DNA from 3 places in the Peribacillus sp. NPDC058075 genome. Region 2 is predicted to be linked to each of the others. Evidence: riboswitches for the same ligand, from Rfam matches in the RefSeq annotation. Region 2 holds a riboswitch; each other region holds the start of a gene.

Region 1 (6,586 bases), on a different contig from region 2:
ATTACTACCATTACTAAGCTGGACATCGCAAATGGAAATGTAAGCGTTATCCGTGATGTTGAAGGGGACTCTGAAACGATCGAAGCATCCCTTCCATTGTTGGTGACAGCTCAACAAGGGCTAAATGAACCACGTTATCCGTCATTGCCGGGAATCATGAAAGCGAAGAAAAAACCGCTTGAAGAATTGGAATTGGATGACCTGGATTTAGAAGAAGAAGATGTTGAGGCAAAAACAAAAACGATTGAAATTTACCTTCCTGCTAAAAAAGAAGCTGGAAAAGTATTGGACGGCGAAATCGGTGATCAAGTAAGCGAACTTGTTCAATTATTACGAAGCGAAGCAAAAGTGATTTAATCGAAACGGTACTTTTTCAAGATAACAAAACACAACAAAAAGATAAAATAGTGCACAGGAGGTTTTTATAAATGGCTAGAAAGTTTCTTGTATTGGGCGAAGTTCGTGACGGTTCACTGAGAAATGTATCATTTGAAGCTATCGGTGCGGCTAAACTTGCTGCAGATGGCGGGGAAATTGTAGGTGTCTTAGTTGGTGACAGTGTTCAAAAATTCGGAAATGAATTGATCCAGTATGGAGCTGACCGGGTTGTTGCAGTCGAAAATGATCAATTGAAACAATATACTTCAGATGGTTATGCGCAAAGCTTGCTTGCCGTCATCGAACAGGAAAAACCAGAAGGGATATTCTTTGGACATACGGCCCTAGGAAAAGACCTTGCACCAAAATTGGCTGGAAAGCTTGAATCAGGTTTGATCTCAGACGTTACATCCATTGAAGAAGAAGGGGGAAATATCGTTTTCACCCGCCCGATCTATTCCGGTAAGGCATTTGAAAAGAAAATTGTTACAGATGGCGTGATATTCGCGACAATCCGTCCGAACAATATCGAACCATTAGCGATAGATGAGTCCCGCTCTGGTGATGTTTCTACATTAAGTGTGGATATCAAGGATTTACGTACAATCATTAAAGATGTTGTTAGAAAAGCGAGTGAAGGGGTCGATCTTTCAGAAGCGAAAGTAATCATCGCTGGTGGCCGCGGCGTGAAAAGTGAAGATGGTTTTGAACCGTTAAAGGAACTGGCACAAGTTCTTGGCGGAGCGGTAGGAGCTTCCCGTGGAGCATGTGATGCAGATTATTGCGATTACTCTTTGCAAATCGGGCAAACGGGTAAAGTCGTAACACCTGACCTTTATATCGCCTGCGGAATTTCCGGTGCGATCCAGCATTTAGCGGGGATGTCCAACTCCAAGGTTATCGTTGCGATCAATAAAGACCCGGAAGCTAACATATTCAATGTGGCTGATTATGGAATTGTCGGAGACCTTTTCGAAGTCGTTCCGTTACTTACGGAAGAATTCAAAAAACTTAAAGTTAACGCGTAATAGAAACAATATAGATGAGGGGCAAGACATTTGGCATAAGCCGATACATGTCTTGCCCCTTTTTTGGCCTGCATATTTACTCTTTCTTTGGACATCCTACCACTGAAGCAAAATATTAGCATCGATTCGAGCAACAATGGTATACTGTCTTTAGTTATTTGAGTAAAATATGAGGAGGAAATATATATGGCAATTATAAATGCAACTGACCAAACTTTCACAACAGATACTAGCGAAGGTGTCGTTCTTGTAGATTTTTGGGCTCCATGGTGCGGACCTTGTAAAATGATCGCTCCTGTTCTTCAAGAGCTTGATACTGAAATTGGCGATACAGCAAAAATCGTAAAAGTGGATGTGGATGAAAACCAAGAAACAGCTGGAAAATTCGGTGTGATGAGCATCCCGACATTAATCGTGCTTAAAGACGGTGAAGTGGTTGATAAGGTTGTTGGTTTCCAACCTAAAGAAGCACTTGCTGAACTTATTTCAAAACACGCGTAATAGTAGGTTAGCTAAAAAAAGCTTCAAGTCTGCGGACTTGAAGCTTTTTTCGCTATCTTGATATATAATAATTGTAAAAAAGGGAGAACAGGAGGCTGAATGCATGAATCAACAAATAAAGAATAAACTTGCCCTTCTTCCCGATCAACCTGGTTGTTATTTAATGAAAGATCGTCAGGGAACGATCATCTATGTAGGCAAAGCGAAAGTGTTGAAAAATCGTGTCCGTTCTTATTTCACGGGATCGCATGACGGAAAAACATTCCGGCTCGTGAATGAAATTGAGGATTTCGAATATATCGTCACCTCTTCCAATATCGAGGCTCTTATTTTAGAGTTGAACTTAATCAAAAAACATGACCCAAAATATAATGTCATGCTAAAGGATGATAAGACGTATCCCTTCATAAAGCTGACTGCGGAACGCCACCCACGTCTAATCATTACGCGAAAAGTCAAAAAAGACAAAGGTAAATATTTCGGTCCTTATCCGAATGCATTTGCAGCTAACGAAACGAAAAAATTGCTTGACCGCATCTATCCCCTAAGAAAATGCAATACTTTACCGGATCGCGTTTGTCTCTACTATCACCTTGGCCAGTGCCTAGCCCCATGTGTTTATGATGTAGAGGAACAGGAATATAAAAAAATGGTGGATGATATCAACCGGTTCTTGAACGGAGGGCATACTGAAATAAAAAAAGAACTGACTGAAAAAATGCTGGAGGCATCAGAAGATCTCGATTTCGAGAGGGCCAAGGAGTTCCGTGACAAAATTGCCCACATCGATATTACGATGGAGAAGCAGAAAATGATGACAACGGATTTCATCGACAGGGATGTATTTGGTTTTGCCTATGATAAAGGCTGGATGTGCGTTCAGGTATTTTTTGTCAGGCAAGGTAAATTAATAGAAAGGGATGTTTCACTTTTTCCTGTCTACGATGAACCCGAACAGGAACTTCTTACATTCCTCGGTCAGTTTTACGAGATTACGAACCACTTTAAACCAAAGGAAATCTTGCTGCCTGAATCAGTGGATGCCGAAATGGCCGAAGGGCTGCTTGGTGTCAAAACGATTCACCCGAAACGGGGAGCGAAAAAAGACATGCTTAAATTGGCGAATAAAAATGCCTCCATCGCGCTTCAGGAAAAATTCTCTTTGATAGAAAGGGATGAAGAAAGAACGATCAATGCGGTGGAAAACCTAGGGAAGCAACTGGGTATCTACACTCCGCATCGAATTGAAGCTTTCGATAACTCCAACATCCAGGGAAGTGACCCAGTTTCCGCTTTAGTCGTGTTTATTGATGGAAAGCCGGAAAAAAGGGAGTACCGCAAATATAAGATCAAGACGGTCCAAGGGCCTGATGATTATGAATCGATGCGTGAAGTGGTCAGAAGAAGGTATTCAAGAGTATTGAAAGAAGGGCTGCCGCTTCCGGACTTGATCATCATAGATGGCGGAAAGGGACATGTTGAAGCGGTTCGGGATATTCTGGAAAATGAATTGGGCCTTGATATTCCACTTTCAGGCCTCATTAAGGATGAAAAGCATAGGACCTCGCAATTGATGATCGGAAATCCGCTTGAAATCGTACCTCTTGATTCGCGGAGCCAGGAATTTTACCTATTGCAAAGAATTCAGGATGAAGTGCATCGGTTCGCGATTACGTTTCATCGCCAGCTACGCGGGAAAAATGCGGTTCACTCCCAGCTTGATGATATTCCAGGAGTCGGGGAAAAGCGAAGGAAGCAATTATTAAGGCATTTTGGATCATTGAAAAAAATCAAAGAGGCGACGGCCGAGGAAATCATGGAAGCTGGCATGCCAAAAGGGGTAGCCGAGGGAATCGTTAGAAAATTACAAGAATAATCTTGCTACCGATAAATCTCTATGCTATGATTAAAAGGAATTTTTAACTAGACAACTTAAAAGTGCTGATAGAGGTGCGGAATTCAAGAGTAAAAACCTGGAGAAGTATGAGCTTCCATGAAAGGTTTTGAAAGGGGAGGACGCCGAAGGAAGACAAGACTCATACCTTGTTTTCCTGGTCCGACATTTAATAAATGGCGGATTGTCAGGGTTTATACCCTGGAGAGCTATCTCACTGTGTTTACAGTATTTAGATATGTGATCACAGCAATGAGATATTTCTCATTGCTTTTTTTATTGCCTAAAAAGGTAGAGAGGGTGCATGGGGATGGCATTAATCGTTCAAAAATTTGGCGGAACATCCGTCGGAAGCGTAGAAAAAATCAAAAATGTTGCCAATCGGGTAATCGAGGAAGCGGAGAATGGAAATGAGGTAGTCGTCGTTGTTTCAGCGATGGGGAAAACCACGGATCAATTGGTTTCCATGGCCCGGGATATTTCCGGAACCCCGAGCAAGAGGGAAATGGATATGCTGCTGACTACGGGGGAACAGGTAACGATTTCCCTGTTAACGATGGCATTGATTGAAGAAGGACATGAAGCCATTTCATATACTGGCTGGCAAGCTGGCATGCAAACGGAATCCGTTCATGGGAATGCCCGGATTTTAAACATCGATGCCACGAGGATCCAAGCTCAGCTTCAGAAGAAGAAAATAGTGGTCGTGGCCGGTTTCCAGGGGACCGATGCAAATGGGGAAATTACTACCTTAGGGCGAGGCGGTTCCGACACGACGGCTGTTGCTATCGCAGCAGCGCTGAATGCGGATAGATGCGATATTTATACGGATGTAACGGGCGTTTTCACAACGGACCCCCGCTACATAAAAGGCGCACGAAAACTCCAATCCATTTCTTATGATGAAATGCTGGAACTTGCCAATCTGGGGGCGGGCGTCCTTCATCCAAGGGCTGTCGAATATGCAAAAAATTATCAAATACCGCTTGAAGTCCGTTCAAGCATGGAGAGAGAATCAGGAACGATCATTGAGGAGGAAGCAACTATGGAAGAAAACTTAATTGTACGCGGGATTGCTTTTGAAGACAGTATTACGAGGGTCACCATATATGGTTTGCCCCAATCACTTGGTGCATTATCCACAATCTTCACAACACTTGCGAAAAACCGGATTAATGTGGACATCATCATTCAAAGCATGACTGCCGAGGATACGACCAATCTATCTTTTTCCACAAAAAGTGAAGATACGGAAGCGGCCTTGATCGTGCTGGAAAATAATAAAGAACTATTGGGATTCGATCGAGTCGAAACGGAGAGCGGATTGGCCAAAGTATCCATCGTCGGTTCTGGTATGGTATCCAATCCCGGAGTGGCTGCCGAGATGTTTGAAGTGATGGCCAATACAGGCATCCAGGTGAAGATGGTCAGCACATCTGAAATTAAAGTTTCCACTGTCGTCAATGAAAAGGAAATGGTGAAGGCGGTTGAATCTCTTCATGAAGCATTTAAACTAGGTCAGCATGCAAATGTGCTAGCATAAGTGTCTGAGTCCAATAAAAAACAGACTTCCGGTAAAAAGGGTAAGTCTGTTTTAAGGGCTCATTAGATTGGATCTCTGGGATCCCATTGGATGGTGAATATCACTTTTTTTGCGCGGCGTTTAATTTCTTCCGTAGATTCGCTGAGGAATTTTTTTTGCAGCGTAAACTGCTCGGCAAGGAAACCGGCTTCAAGTTGGAAGTGACAATCTGGGTGTAAATCCAGGCGGCGGCTGATTATTTCACCCGTCAGGGATAATTCCATCTCGTGTTTCGTATACTTCAAGATTTCCAGATTGCCCCATCCAGCGCTTTGGAAAAATTCAATCACTTCCTGATCACCATTCAATGGGAATTTTCTTGCTAATTGTTTACCTGCCCAATAGAGGATTTGATTAGAGTCTTTTCCGAGAATATCGTTCAATAGAACTTCTCTGATTAATTCGTATCCGAAAGCTGGAACCAGGAATTCTTCAGTTTGAATTTCTTCAGTTTGAATCTCTTCTTCTATCGCAGCAGCAATATTTTTTTTCATGATTTATCGCCTCTTTCTGTAAATCTATTATAAACGTATTTCTTTTGCAAATTATACTGTTTTTTATTTATTTAAATAACAATTGGAAAAAAATGAGAAATTATACCGAGATATTAATAGCTAAATTAGAAATTTGTTCAAAATATCATCTTGACAAACAAAAAATAGCTAATTTAATCCAATAAAATCTATTCTGAAAAAGAGATTTCTTGTATCCGTTTTCTTGACGCACATAGAAGTCAGGAGTAAAATGGACATGTCACATAATTGTAAAGGAAGTATAGAGGAGTTTTTTTTACTCTATACTGTATTTTCACGCGGAGATAAAAGGTAGCCACCAGATTATCTTTGCATGATTTTTCACAAATTAAGGGGGGGCACTTAGTGGCAAAGAATCGTGAGTTTGGGAATCGCAGGCTTCATTCACTTCTAGGAGTAATTCCAATCGGTCTATTCCTAATTTTTCATTTATCGGTAAACTTTATGGCAACAAAAGGAGAAGAGACTTTTAATGGGGCAGTTCATTTAATTGAGTTTACGCCCGTGAAGATTTTGGTAGAATGGGTCGTCATCTATCTACCGCTCATTTTCCATGCTGTATACGGAATTTATATTGCCTTTACAGCAAAAAACAATTTAGGCAGATTTAGTTTCTTCCGTAACTGGATGTTCATGCTGCAACGTCTAACTGGAATCATAACGTTGATTT
Region 2 (6,586 bases):
ACTTATACCCATCTTAAAGGATGAAACCAATACCAGAACAAGACCTTATATGAAGAAATCTTCAGCAGGCTCACTCTGATCTCTTGCCCTGAAATGGGTTTCATATTGTACAATATATAAAAAGAAAAAACGGTGATACCATGACAAATATTAAAGAAATAGCTCAATGTGCCGGTGTATCTGTCTCAACAGTGTCCCGTGTATTGAATGATCATCCATATGTAAGCCCCGATAAAAGAAAGAGCGTCTTAGAAGCGATCGATCGTTTGAATTATACGAGAAACATTAACGCCATTCATCTTTCAAAAGGCAAGACCAATCTTATCGGCATCATCATTCCCTTCAACAATCATCCATATTACGGAGCAATCGTTAACGGAATCACTAAACAGGCAAATGCAATCGGCTGTCATATCGTCATCTTTCAAACAAATTATGACAGAGAGAAAGAAATCCAGGCTTTTAATATGCTGCAAATGAAGCAGCTCGATGGCATCATCGTTTGTTCAAGGATTTTGGAAATGAAAATCCTCTTGGATTATCAAAAATACGGACCGATTATTTTATGTGAAGATACAGCCCAGGCCGAATTCTCATCCATCAGCATAGATCATTATGCCGCTTTTTCCTGTGCCCTTGAGTACGTAATTACTAAAGGATATAAAAAAATCGGATACAGTCTCGGCCGTAAAAAGAGCAGAAATAGTTCCCATCGTACAAAGGCCTTTAACGATATCATGAGAAAACATAAACTGATAAACAATAAGGAATGGCTGTTTGAAGGCAGTTATCACATCAAAGACGGTGAACAATTGTTTCAGGATTGGAATTCAATGACGGACAAACCTGAAGCTCTCATCATCACGAATGATGACACGGCGGCAGGCTTCATTCTTACCGCTAAGAAATCGGGTACAAGGGTACCGGAAGATGTGGCCATTCTCGGCTTCAATAATGATAGCCTGAGTGAAATGCTTGACATCACAACCATTTCCTTACCACTAGAATGGATTGGTAAAATGGCAGTGGATCTATTTGAGAATCCTGAAGTGGTCAAACATGTAAAACTGGACTATGCCCTTATAAAAAGGAGTACCGTTTAGTTATCAGGATGCTTTTTTTTGGTATACTATCACTTGAATCTTTCCTTATTGCCATCTTTCATTTACTAGGAAAAAATAACCACACAAAATAATCATTGCGATATCCCAGAAGTTATTTTATAATTTTGATATAGTAAAGTTTACTCAATTACTAGCAATCTATTAACGGTTGCATGCATTTCATGAGTACAATCGTACGACGTCACTTACAAATTGGCGCAACGATATTAGAAAATTGAATACTTCCTCATTTACCGATGAGTTAGAGGCTGCAGCTTATAAAAGTAAGACGGACGAGATTCTGGAAAATTAAAGACTCCGTTTGAAAGGATAAGTTGCCGAAGTTAGGGTATATTCCATGTATATTCTTGCTGGCGGTGTTACCGAACAGGAACACCACTGTCACGTTTTTTCAAAAAGCGTGGGGAGCTATCTTCGGAAGGATAAACGGGTTTATTATAAACAGCCGTCGATCTTTTTCGACTGCTGTTTTTTATTTTTCGTTCCCTTCCAATAAAAAGGAGTGTAACATCAATTGTCAAATTCACAATTACCATCAAGCCCTACTGAACTGAAAAGGAGCCTGAAAGCGCGTCATTTAATGATGATTTCATTAGGTGGAACGATTGGAACAGGTTTATTTTTAGCAAGTGGCGGTGCCATTCATTCAGCCGGACCCGGCGGTGCCTTGGTGGCATACGCGGTCATCGGCATCATGGTTTATTACTTAATGACAAGTCTTGCAGAAATGGCAGCGTTCATGCCGGTGGCCGGTTCGTTCCGTGTCTATGCATCCAAATTCGTCGATCCATCTTTCGGTTTTGCGATTGGTTGGAACTACTGGTATAACTGGGCAATCACCATTGCCGCCGAATTGGCAGCCGTTGTCTTAATTATGAAGTTCTGGTTCCCGGATAGCCCTTCATTTATCTGGAGTGCCATTGCGTTAATCACTATGTTTCTTATCAATTACATGTCAGTTAAAGGTTTCGGGGAAACGGAATTCTGGTTTGCCATGATCAAGGTCGTGACAGTCATCATTTTCTTGATTACGGGTGTACTGATCATTCTCGGAATCATGGGTGGGAATGACCCAATTGGTTTTTCCAATTTCACGATGGGCGAAGGTCCCTTTAACGGAGGGTTCTTCACGATTCTTGGCGTATTCATGGCTGCCGGCTTTTCATTCCAAGGAACCGAATTGCTTGGAGTGACTGCTGGTGAAAGTGAAGATCCAGAAAAAAATATCCCTAAAGCGATCAGATCCGTTTTCTGGCGCATCCTCTTGTTCTATATCCTTGCAATTTTCGTTATTGGAATGATCATTCCGTTTACGGATTCACGTTTATTGAGTCAAGATGTTGCCGTAAGTCCATTCACGCTTGTATTTGAACGTGCCGGCCTTGCATTTGCTGCATCCATCATGAACGCGATCATTTTATCATCCGTACTCTCTGCAGGTAACTCTGGCATGTACGCTTCAACCCGTATGCTATGGGACTTGGCACGTGACGGGAAAGCACCGAAATTCCTAGGCAAGCTAGATAAAAGAGGCGTACCTGTGAATGCACTTATCGTGACTTCATTAGTTGGCTGCGTTGCATTCTTAGCTTCATTTTTCGGTGATGGCGTCGTTTATATCTGGTTATTGAATGCTTCAGGCATGGCGGGATTCGTCACCTGGGTAGGGATTGCGATTGCCCATTATCGGTTCCGCAAAGCCTACGCTGCACAAGGCCTTGATATCAATGATTTACCATACCGTGCAAAAGGCTTCCCATTCGGGCCTATATTCGCACTTGTCCTTTGTATGATCATTATCATCGGACAAGGCTATCAGGCTTTCAGCAGCAATGGGATTGACTGGAATTCAATGTTCGTTTCCTACATTGGCTTGATTCTATTTTTCGTCCTATGGATCGGCTATAAAATTAAGCATAAAACGAAAATCATTCCCCTTGAGGAATGTGATCTTAAATCAAAATAATACGCAAAGGACCTGCTCTTCCCTAATCGGAGAAGAACAGGTCCTTTTTTCATTTCAAATGATAAACACGGCATTCATAAGGTTGCATGGGTTTGCTGGAGATTCCTTCTTCCTCCTGATCATAATTCCCGATCAGCCTTGTGGCAGAATAGGCATGCAGCTCTTCAGGCAAAGTATAGGGAGCATGCTCTTCTTTAAAGTTGCATAGCACCAACAGCTTTTCTTCTTCAAATGACCTCGTGTAGGCAAATATTCGTTCATCATCCGGCAACAGCAGTTCAAAACGGCCATAAACGACGATATCATGTTCCTTGCGTAATTGGATAAGCTTTTTATAAAAATGAAAAATGGAATTGTGATCATTGTAGGCCTTTTCTGCATTAATCTCGGAAAAATTGGGGTTAACCTTAATCCAAGGAGCCCCTTGCGTGAATCCTGCGTTCCGGGAGTCATTCCACTGAATCGGTGTTCTCGCATTATCGCGGCTGCGAGCGTGGATGGCTGACATCATCCGCTCTTTTGACCAGCCATGAGAATTGACGAGTTCGTCATATGAATTCAATGTTTCGATATCCCGGTATTCATCGATGCCCTCAAATGCCACATTGGTCATGCCAAGCTCTTCCCCTTGATATATATAAGGTGTACCCTGAAGCATATGAAGACAAGCGGCAAGCATCTTAGCGCTTTCAATGCGATACTTTCCATCATGACCAAACCTTGAGACAACCCGGGGCTGATCATGGTTGTTCCAGTATAAACTGTTCCAGCCATCCCCCTCCAAACCAGTCTGCCATTTGGAGAGAATTCGCTTTAAATCGGTTAGCTTCCATTGATCGTTACTCCATTTCCCTTCTGGTCCGCTCCCCAAATCCATATGTTCGAATTGAAAGACCATATGTAGCTCACCACGATCTTTACCTGTGAACAATTGCGCTTCCTCCGGTGTGACGCCTGGCATCTCCCCAACCGTAATCACGTCATATCCAGAAAGTGCCCGCTGATTGATTTCCTGCAAAAACTCATGTATGCGCGGGCCATTCAGGAAAAACGGGCTTCCGTCACCATACTGCTTCTCATGATGAATGGATCCATCTGAATAGCTTTGATCTTTTGAAAGGAAGTTTATGACATCCATCCGGAAGCCATCGACACCCTTATCCAGCCACCAAGTCATGATGCTGTAGATTTCTTCACGGAGCTTAGGGTTCTCCCAGTTTAAATCCGGTTGTTTCCTGCTGAATAAATGTAAATAATATTCATCTGTTCCTTCATCATATTCCCATGCTGAACCTTTAAAAATGGACTCCCAATTATTTGGCTCTTTCCCGTTCCTACCAGGCTTCCAAATATAATAATCACGTTTCGGATTATCTTTTGAGGATCGGGATTCCTTGAACCACGGATGTTCATCTGAAGAATGGTTGACCACCAGGTCCATCATGATCTTCATTCCACGTTCATGAACCGCCTTCAACAGCCTATCGAAATCTGCCATGGTCCCGAATTCAGTCATAATTGATTGATAATCACTGATATCGTACCCATTATCATCATTGGGAGATTGATAAACAGGGGATAGCCATATCACGTTCACTCCCAGCTCTTGTAAATAATCGAGCTTCATAAAGATCCCGTTTATATCCCCTATCCCATCGCCATTACTATCCATAAAACTCCTTGGATACACTTGATACACAACTGCTTCTTTCCACCATGCTTGGTCCATGTCTTTCCCCCTTTTTAGCCGCATTGATATAATCATTACACCAATACCCCTATTATAAAGGGGGAAACTTCAGAATATTCTACTTTTATTCAGCTATTCCCGTTTGAATCATTTCAATATCCAGATCCACCTCGATTGGAATATGGGGATATGCCTTCTCCCAATGTTTTTGATCGAAATTTCTTGTTTTACTTTTTGCATGATCACCGAGTGCAATAGGATCTATATTGTTCTCTTGAAACATAATTACCATCTTATTTAATTTTTTACCAATGACATGCTCTGCCTTGGTCTCTATTTTATTCAGGTCGACCGCTTTGCCCAAGTCATAGCCTTGGACCTCTAGCAGACTCGCCTTTAATTTCACTTCAATCCTGACCTCGGGGTCTTGATTGGCATTCGAAATATGATAACGGACACGTGACTCCACGTTATTGATATCAGTAAAGTTATCTTCCTTCCATTTAATTTCATAACTCCCCATCTTAAAGTTTTCACTAAGGACTTTATATAAAAAGCCGTCCTCATAAGGAATATATTTACCAATATAACGATCCTTCTTAAACAAGGCGATCCCTTTTACCCGTATTTGGTCTTCTGCTGTTTCCAATAAGGGCAAGACTGGATCGATTCCTTTACCATGACACGCATATAAATACCTATGAAGATCTACATCAGGCAAATTAGTCCTTATATTCTGTTCGATCAGCTCTTTCACTTGAACCCCTGGAGTTTTAATCAACTTCGGCTCCATTTTAACTAGATCCTCCGCCTTGCCTTGAACGACCGCTAAATACAAATCCCTTCCCACCATTGGGTCACGCCTATATGTATCAACATAATCATTCAACCCCTTGCCTGCCAATTCTTCACCATATAGAATGACATTCAGTCTCCCGCCGACAATCGGGAATGGTGTTTTTGCATTTTCCTGCTGGCGGGCTGCCTTTATATCATGGGAGACCGCTTCATATACTTCTTTACCTAGGTTTGCTTCCTCCCCAGGCTGAGGAACGCTGACAACGACCGTCCCTTTGATTTTTTTGTCTTCGGCATCATAACCTACGACTTCAGCAATTAAAATATCTTCTAATATTTGCTTTTCCACGCCGCACGCCGTCATCAAAAAGCCTGCTAATGTTATCAAGAGAAGTTTGATTTTCACGATTTATGGCCCCTAACTTTATAGACGATCGACTGCCATATGAATAAAAGAGGGAGATACAAATAAACGATATAAAAACCAATTTGAGAACTGATCGTGTTAAACTTATCGATTCTATAGCGGTTATCCAAAAAAATGCAGGAAACTAAGATGATCACCAGAATGAATACCAACATCTTTTTCTGTCTAAATCCAAATACTCTTTTCGCTGTCCTGCTTGCTGCCCAGGCCCCTATGCAAACATTCGGCAGCACCATGAACAGCCAAACGGAAATCCCAATGTATTCGAACCTTTCAATGAATGGAAGGTCTACGATTTTCCATAACGTCAAAGTTGCCCAGATTACATCTTTCAGTTGATCTTGATGATAGTAGGCTAATGAAACAATAATGGATACTAAATAAATTGACATAGTAAACAACGCCCCTAAGTGGGCCCACTTTTGAGATTTTTCACGATTTTTAATGAATGGATAATAAATGAGGAGTAATTCAAATCCAAGGTAATTCAGGGTCATCTTCTTACAGGCCTTCATGATTTCCAAAAAGGAATGATCAAGAAAAGGACCCAAATTTTCAAAGTGGGCATACTTCAATGGGAA
Region 3 (6,586 bases), on a different contig from region 2:
CGATTCGTTTATAAGTGAATTTATTTTCATTAAGCTCCGTAAGTTCAAGAACGGCACCATACTTATTTTCCCCTTGGGAAACATGGGCTCTAATCTTATTTCCATGGACAACATCGTAATAACCGTAATCACCACGGCTTTCACCGGTTTTAGCATCAAAAAATTCATACTTATTTGTTTTATCATCATATTTTGCCAGACCTAAATAATTCGAGTTATAGCTTGATACATCATTTCCCTTTTCATCCAATGCCGCTGTACCTATCCAAGTGGTGCTTGATAAAATTTTGTCTCCATCAACGTCTGTAACTACATCCCCTGTGTAAGTTTCCAAATTTTTGTCTGGATCAGTAAAGGAAAGTTCTGTTTCAGTATAAGGAATATGATCGACGAACACTTCTACGTCGTTCCCATTTGCATCTTTGCCCATTCTTTTATAAGTGAACATATCCTTATTCAGTTCAGTTATTTCTACAACGGCTTGGTAGCCCATTGATTCTGAAATTAACACCCGAATCTTTCCATTCGTGATAAAGAAAGTTCCTTTATCACCTCGAGTTTTTTTAGTATTTTTATCAAAAAATTCATATCTTGATGCTTCATCATCATATTTAGCTAGACCAATGAAGCTTGCATTCTCCTTTGTTAAGTCATTATTATTTTTATCATAAACTTTTGTTCCTTGCCAATTCGTGCTAGTAAGAACGTTAGTCATTTCCTCTCCTGCTGTTAACTTTTTTTCTTGTTTACTCTGTTTTGCAGTTTGTTCCTGCTTCTGAGCACTTTTATTGTCTTGTGCGCTTGTGTTACATCCTGTTATGACCAATGTTAACCCAAGTAGTATAGCTGATGAAATTTTTGCTTTTTTATTCATTCTTTTCGTCTCCTCATCATATTGTGTTTTTTTGTAGTGCAATTGATATTACAAATTGAAAAAAACAGCGATCTGGTTATTTTGCTCCTGCCGAAAGTAAAATTTGTTCGATTTCCTTAAACCCTTTCTCGCGGGCATGTTGTAAAGGTGTCATACTACTATCATCGGGGATATTGACATCTGCTCCATGATCGATTAGCAATTGCACGGTTTGCTGTTGTTTTCCATCACCATCATTTAAAATGATAGCTTCTAGCAAAGCGGTCCAGCCGAGATCATTCACATGATTCACATCAATATCAGTTTTAGAAAGAAGTTCTTTCATAACTTCTACATAACCATGTTCAGAAGCAGGGATTAAAGCCGTTCCTCCATAACGGTTGGTTATAGTGGGGTCTGCACCTGCTTCAATGGCAAGTTTAAGTATATCTATATAACCTTCAGCACCGGCATACAAAAAGGGGCTATTTTTCATGTCATCCTGTATGTTGACGTCTGCACCCGCTTCAATAAGTATTTTTGCTGTCTCTACATCATGGTTATAAGTCGCAATCATAGTGGAGGTTCGCCCTTCCGAGTCCTGTGTATTTATATCTGCACCTTGCTCAATCAAACTTCTTATTCTTTCCGTTTCTTTACGTTCTACAGCTTGAATCAATTGTTCATTCATTCTCTTGCCTGTCTCCTTTTCTTGTTTATTTAACTTTACTTCATTATCCAAGACACAGCCTTGAAGGATGAAAAGGCTTCCGATAACAATCGTTAGCCACCTCCACATGAACCACACCATCCTTTCCCTGTTTGTACTTCACAGCCGCAAAAGGATTTCCCGTCATTCTTATGTAGCAAAATTGACATGTTCTTTAGGTTCCATCATGTTTTTTTCTCCCTTTTATTTTATTTGCTTACTTATTCCGTCTTCATTATGTTAATGCTTAACCTTAAACTCCCTCTAAACAATTTCTTAAAAAATGATTAACTTATTCAAAAAATTTCTTAATGTTTATAAAAAAATCCCGCCACCTTCGTGACGGGTCCTTAACATGCTATTTAAACATTGAAGCGATACCCTGCTCCCCAAACGGTTTCCAAAAATTTGGGATGTGCAGGATTTCTTTCAATTTTTTCACGTAGCTTCCTGATATGGACGGTGACGGTCGAAACATCTGCTGCCGATTCGAAGCCCCAAATATTTTCATAAAGCTGCTCTTTGCTTAATACTTGATTCGGATGCATGACAAAAAACACTAAAGTATCGAATTCCTTTGTTGTAAACGGAACCACTTCTCCGTTTATGTGAACTCTGCGTGCTGACTTATCAATTGAAATTCCATGAACATAGATTGAATTAGATTTAGGGTGACTTCCTGATAAACGTTCATACCTCGCTATATGCGCTTTCACTCTTGCAACTAGTTCACTTGGACTAAATGGTTTTGTAATATAATCATCTGCCCCTAGACCAAGCCCCCGAATTTTATCGATATCTTCCTTTTTGGCGGATACAAGCAAAATCGGGATATTCTTGACAGCACGTATTTGTTTACATATCTCAAATCCATTCAACCCTGGAAGCATGATATCCAGAATGATTAAATGATAATTTCCTTGAAGGGCCTGTTGGAGACCTGCATCACCAGTATGTTGAATATCGACACTAAAGTCATTAATTTCCAAATAATCCCTTTGTAATTCCGCAATACTGACTTCGTCTTCAATAAGTAATATCTTTTTCACATTTCCTCACCTTTCTTTATGGAAAAAAAGACACTTGTACCTTTTCCTATCTCACTAGTAGCCCAAATATCTCCACCATGCTCGCCGATAATTTCTTTTGCAATCGCAAGTCCTAAACCACTTCCACCTGTTCGAGAATTTCTAGATTCCTCGGCACGATAAAAGCGGTTAAATATATAAGGCAAAGCAGAAGATCCTATTCCATAGCCATTATCCGTTACTTGTACAACAACATCATATAGTCCTTCATGCAGAGAAATGGAAATGTGTTTTTCATCTTTTTTCATATACTTTACACAATTGCTGATCAGGTTGGCCAATACGCGTTTCAGTTTCTCTCTATCCGCTGTCACGTATATCGGTTTATTCACCTGATGAAGTTCAATCCGGATCCCTAGTTGAAGTAAATCCAGTTGAAGTTCTTCTACGTAATCTTTTAAATATTTATCTAATCTGACCGTTTCAAAAGTGAATGGTTCTTTTTTCAAATCCAACTTGGAAAATAAAAATAATTCATCTATCAATGAATCCATATCTCTTGCTTTAAGGTATACAGTCGATAAATACTTGTCCATTTTCTGTGGGGTGTTTGCTACTCCGTCTTTAATCCCCTCAACATATCCCATAATCGAAGTGATCGGTGTCTTCAAATCATGGGAAATATTGGAGAGAAGCTCTTTGCGATTTTCCTCATACTGAAGCTGAATGCTTACGGACTCTTTTAACTTTTTTCTCATTTCCTCAAACGCTCTATTCAATTGTCCGATTTCATCTTTCGAAGTCGCTTTAATTTCAAAGTTTAAATCTCCTGATTTTATCCGCTCTGCTCCTTCTTTAAGAATGGAGATCGGTTTGATGATACTACGTGAAACTAAATAATTTAATAGTCCAATAATCATTACAAACAGTAATAATAATAGTGCGAATAAAATGGGAAAGAGTTCTCGAGTCAGCTCGGCATATGAACTTGCCTTTCTCAATACAAAAATACTTCCTTCACTTTTATCCGAAAAATAATAATCAAACTTCACATAAGTGAAAAAAGAGTCTTTCATTTTGATTGTGTCCCGCGTATTGATGTTCGTTTCTTCGAACTTGGGAAGTGATTGTATCAAACCTAGCTTATCTAGTGTTTGGGACGCATACTCAATGTTTTTACCTTTTCTAACGACAATCTTAACATCTCCATGTTCAATCTTCTTCAGCTGTTCTTCGTTTAGAAGCTGCTCAGGGTTATTTTTTGCCAAAAGCTTTAAATCGAGAAACACACTTTCCTCTACTGCAGTCAAAGGTTTTTGGAGATAAGACTTTTTGTATAAATGCTCTATCGCTTTAACATCACCGGTTATTGCAAAAATAAGTAAAAATCCAGCTGCTAAAAACAAAGTGATGGAAATAAGGATTACGCCAACGTAGGACAATAGAAACCTCATTTTAATTGACAAATATTTTCACCCCGTATCGATCTTTCGTTTACTCTTTTATAGAAAAGTTGTTTATCTGCTGTTCTTGCATAAAAAAATGTTTCCCACGATTACTTTTCTTAGTATTTAAAAAAACATATCACACAAATCTTAAAATTTTCTAAAATACACAGAAAAAATCCTATTCTATTGTAGATCTATATTTTTTTATTTGAAGATCTGAACTCTAAAAACCGCTCCCTTTCCGCCGAACTGTCCTACGATAATACAAACCCTTATTCGACAGGCTGTGCCTCTAAAAGCCCAATCACCTATGAAACAGAATATATCTATAAAAACGGTGTGAAAATTGGATATGTGCAGCTAAAAGGCAGTGCGTATTGTCATACGGCGTGGGGTTACTTAAAGTTTTATTCGTCTGCTCCTTACGATTATTATGCAAATGTTTGGGGTGACAGTTTTAATGGCACGACTAAGAGAGCATTTACAAGTTGCGCTAGTTCCGGCGGTAACGGATGGATAAAGAAAGGTCAAACGTCCGGTAATACTGCACAATTATGGAATTTAGATCCGTATAATGCTTTGGCCAAAGCAGGTATTTATTCTTCAAGTGGGGCTCTCATGCGAACACTGGTCGTTATTAATGAGGTACTAATGCAAACTTTCTGTTAACGACGGTATAATTACGTACATTTTTGCCATCTTTACTCATTTTGATTTAGTCCATTGCGCAGTTCAATGCGTGATCAATTTTCTTTGTTAACAACCCCACGAATCTTAATGGCTTTGGAAAGAGATACGTATGCTGTATCTCGTTCCAATTTTGTATCAGTGGGCCCTACTTACTAATGAAGCGATCGTTTTCTTGCTTCCCACGTCACGGATTTTCTTATCTTGCTGTCCTCCCCACCTTGATACCTTCTTTAAGCTATATCTATTGTCAAAACTGACGATAAAAAGGGTGAAACTTTTCATACAGTTTGTTTTATAAAACTATTAATTTTGAGTTACTAAAAAAGATGAATACAGCCCTATACCGTCTCCATTCCATTGATCATCCATGAGTTCTAAAAAAATATTTCTAAAATATGCCTTGCAATAGAAAGGATTCCTTGTTATATTACAGTCAATTAAATATTTTCTTACTTCGTACTTTTTGAAGTGAGGATAGAGGAGCAAAGACCATTAGTACACATTTTGAGGAGAATGAGATCCTATGACTATTGTGGAAAGGGGAATTTGCCGAAGCGGAAAGAATCTCATGTTCTTGAAGCTGGTTCTGCTATTGAATAAATACAGGACTGTCATATAGGAAACTATATGGAGGGCTATCTTACGCGCTGAAACGATTTTTTTGATAAATATTGTTTCTTCTGCAGCAGCGAACCCTCGTTGTTGCTTTTTTGCGTTTACTCCTGAATGGGCCTAACCACCTCTGAATTTTTTAAAAAATATTATACAAAAGGGTGTGTAGTTATGAATTTTGGCCAAGTTTTAACCGCAATGGTTACCCCGTTTAATCATAATGATGAGGTTGATTTTAATGCTACGAGAACTTTAGTAAACTATTTAATTGCTAATGGTTCTGATGGATTAGTAATAGCTGGTACAACTGGAGAGTCTCCTACATTAACAACGGAAGAGAAACTAGATTTATTCAAAATTGTGGTTGAAGTTGTTGATGGAAGAGTTCCAGTCATAGCTGGAACTGGCTCAAATAACACTAAAGCTTCTATCAGCTTAACAAGGCAAGCAGAGGCAGCAGGAGTAGACGGAATCATGCTCGTTACCCCTTACTATAACAAGCCGTCTCAAGAAGGATTATTTCAGCACTTCAAGGCTATTGCCCAATCAACATCATTACCGGTAATGCTTTATAATATTCCAGGACGAAGTGTTGTAAACATGTCAGTAGAGACGATTGTTAGCCTCTCAAAAATCAACAATATTGTGGCAGTAAAAGAAGCAAGTGGTGACTTAGATGCCATGGCACAAATCATTAGCAAAACAACTAGTGATTTTACATTATACAGCGGCGATGATGGGTTAACATTACCGGTTCTAGCCATCGGTGGAACAGGCATTGTTTCGGTTTCTTCACACATCATTGGAAATGAAATGCAAGAAATGATCAATAACTTTAAAAATGGCGATGTCCATAGTGCTTCCGCTACGCATCGTAAACTTCTTCCAATTATGAAAGCATTATTTGCGGCACCAAGCCCAGCACCGGTGAAATCAGCATTACATATGCGGGGGTTAAATGTTGGAGGTGTCCGCTTACCATTGGTTCCTTTAAACGATGAAGAAAAAATAGCACTACAAATGGCACTACAACCTAGAAACGAAGAAGCTGTTTTGTTAAATAAATAAAGGTACGATTCATTCAACTATACTTTAATACCGGATTTCTAATTAAAGACCATAATTAACTGGATAAAATCTTAAAAAGCAGTGCAACTCATAAAGAGTGCACTGCTTTTTAATCGATGCACGGCTCAGTGCTTAAACTAGTTGAGCAATATAATGATTTTATAAGATTAAGGGCAAA

The links. A riboswitch is a leader RNA that binds a small molecule or an ion and turns the genes downstream of it on or off. The one in region 2 is predicted to bind lysine.
Region 1: another riboswitch for lysine. It lies ahead of ACFVS1_RS03365 (aspartate kinase); the one in region 2 lies ahead of ACFVS1_RS18595 (amino acid permease).
Region 3: another riboswitch for lysine. It lies ahead of dapA (4-hydroxy-tetrahydrodipicolinate synthase); the one in region 2 lies ahead of ACFVS1_RS18595 (amino acid permease).

The regions. Positions count from the first base shown of each region.
Region 1 covers NZ_JBHVSL010000001.1:660,251-666,836, forward strand. The annotation lists gene ACFVS1_RS03345 (electron transfer flavoprotein subunit beta/FixA family protein) at 1-357, shown strand, start outside; gene ACFVS1_RS03350 (electron transfer flavoprotein subunit alpha/FixB family protein) at 429-1,406, shown strand; gene trxA (thioredoxin) at 1,593-1,907, shown strand; gene uvrC (excinuclease ABC subunit UvrC) at 2,011-3,783, shown strand; lysine riboswitch at 3,845-4,021, shown strand; gene ACFVS1_RS03365 (aspartate kinase) at 4,112-5,344, shown strand; gene ACFVS1_RS03370 (YslB family protein) at 5,407-5,877, opposite strand; gene ACFVS1_RS03375 (succinate dehydrogenase cytochrome b558 subunit) at 6,262-6,586, shown strand, end outside.
Region 2 covers NZ_JBHVSL010000002.1:172,392-178,977, forward strand. The annotation lists gene ACFVS1_RS18590 (LacI family DNA-binding transcriptional regulator) at 141-1,103, shown strand; lysine riboswitch at 1,359-1,543, shown strand; gene ACFVS1_RS18595 (amino acid permease) at 1,639-3,090, shown strand; gene ACFVS1_RS18600 (glycoside hydrolase family 13 protein) at 3,140-4,819, opposite strand; gene ACFVS1_RS18605 (Ger(x)C family spore germination protein) at 4,905-5,984, opposite strand; gene ACFVS1_RS18610 (GerAB/ArcD/ProY family transporter) at 5,981-6,586, opposite strand, start outside.
Region 3 covers NZ_JBHVSL010000001.1:1,569,063-1,575,648, reverse strand. The annotation lists gene ACFVS1_RS07905 (DUF4822 domain-containing protein) at 1-874, opposite strand, end outside; gene ACFVS1_RS07900 (ankyrin repeat domain-containing protein) at 951-1,652, opposite strand; gene ACFVS1_RS07895 (response regulator transcription factor) at 1,925-2,611, opposite strand; gene ACFVS1_RS07890 (sensor histidine kinase) at 2,608-4,056, opposite strand; gene ACFVS1_RS07885 (DUF2690 domain-containing protein) at 4,231-4,707, shown strand; lysine riboswitch at 5,196-5,374, shown strand; gene dapA (4-hydroxy-tetrahydrodipicolinate synthase) at 5,512-6,408, shown strand.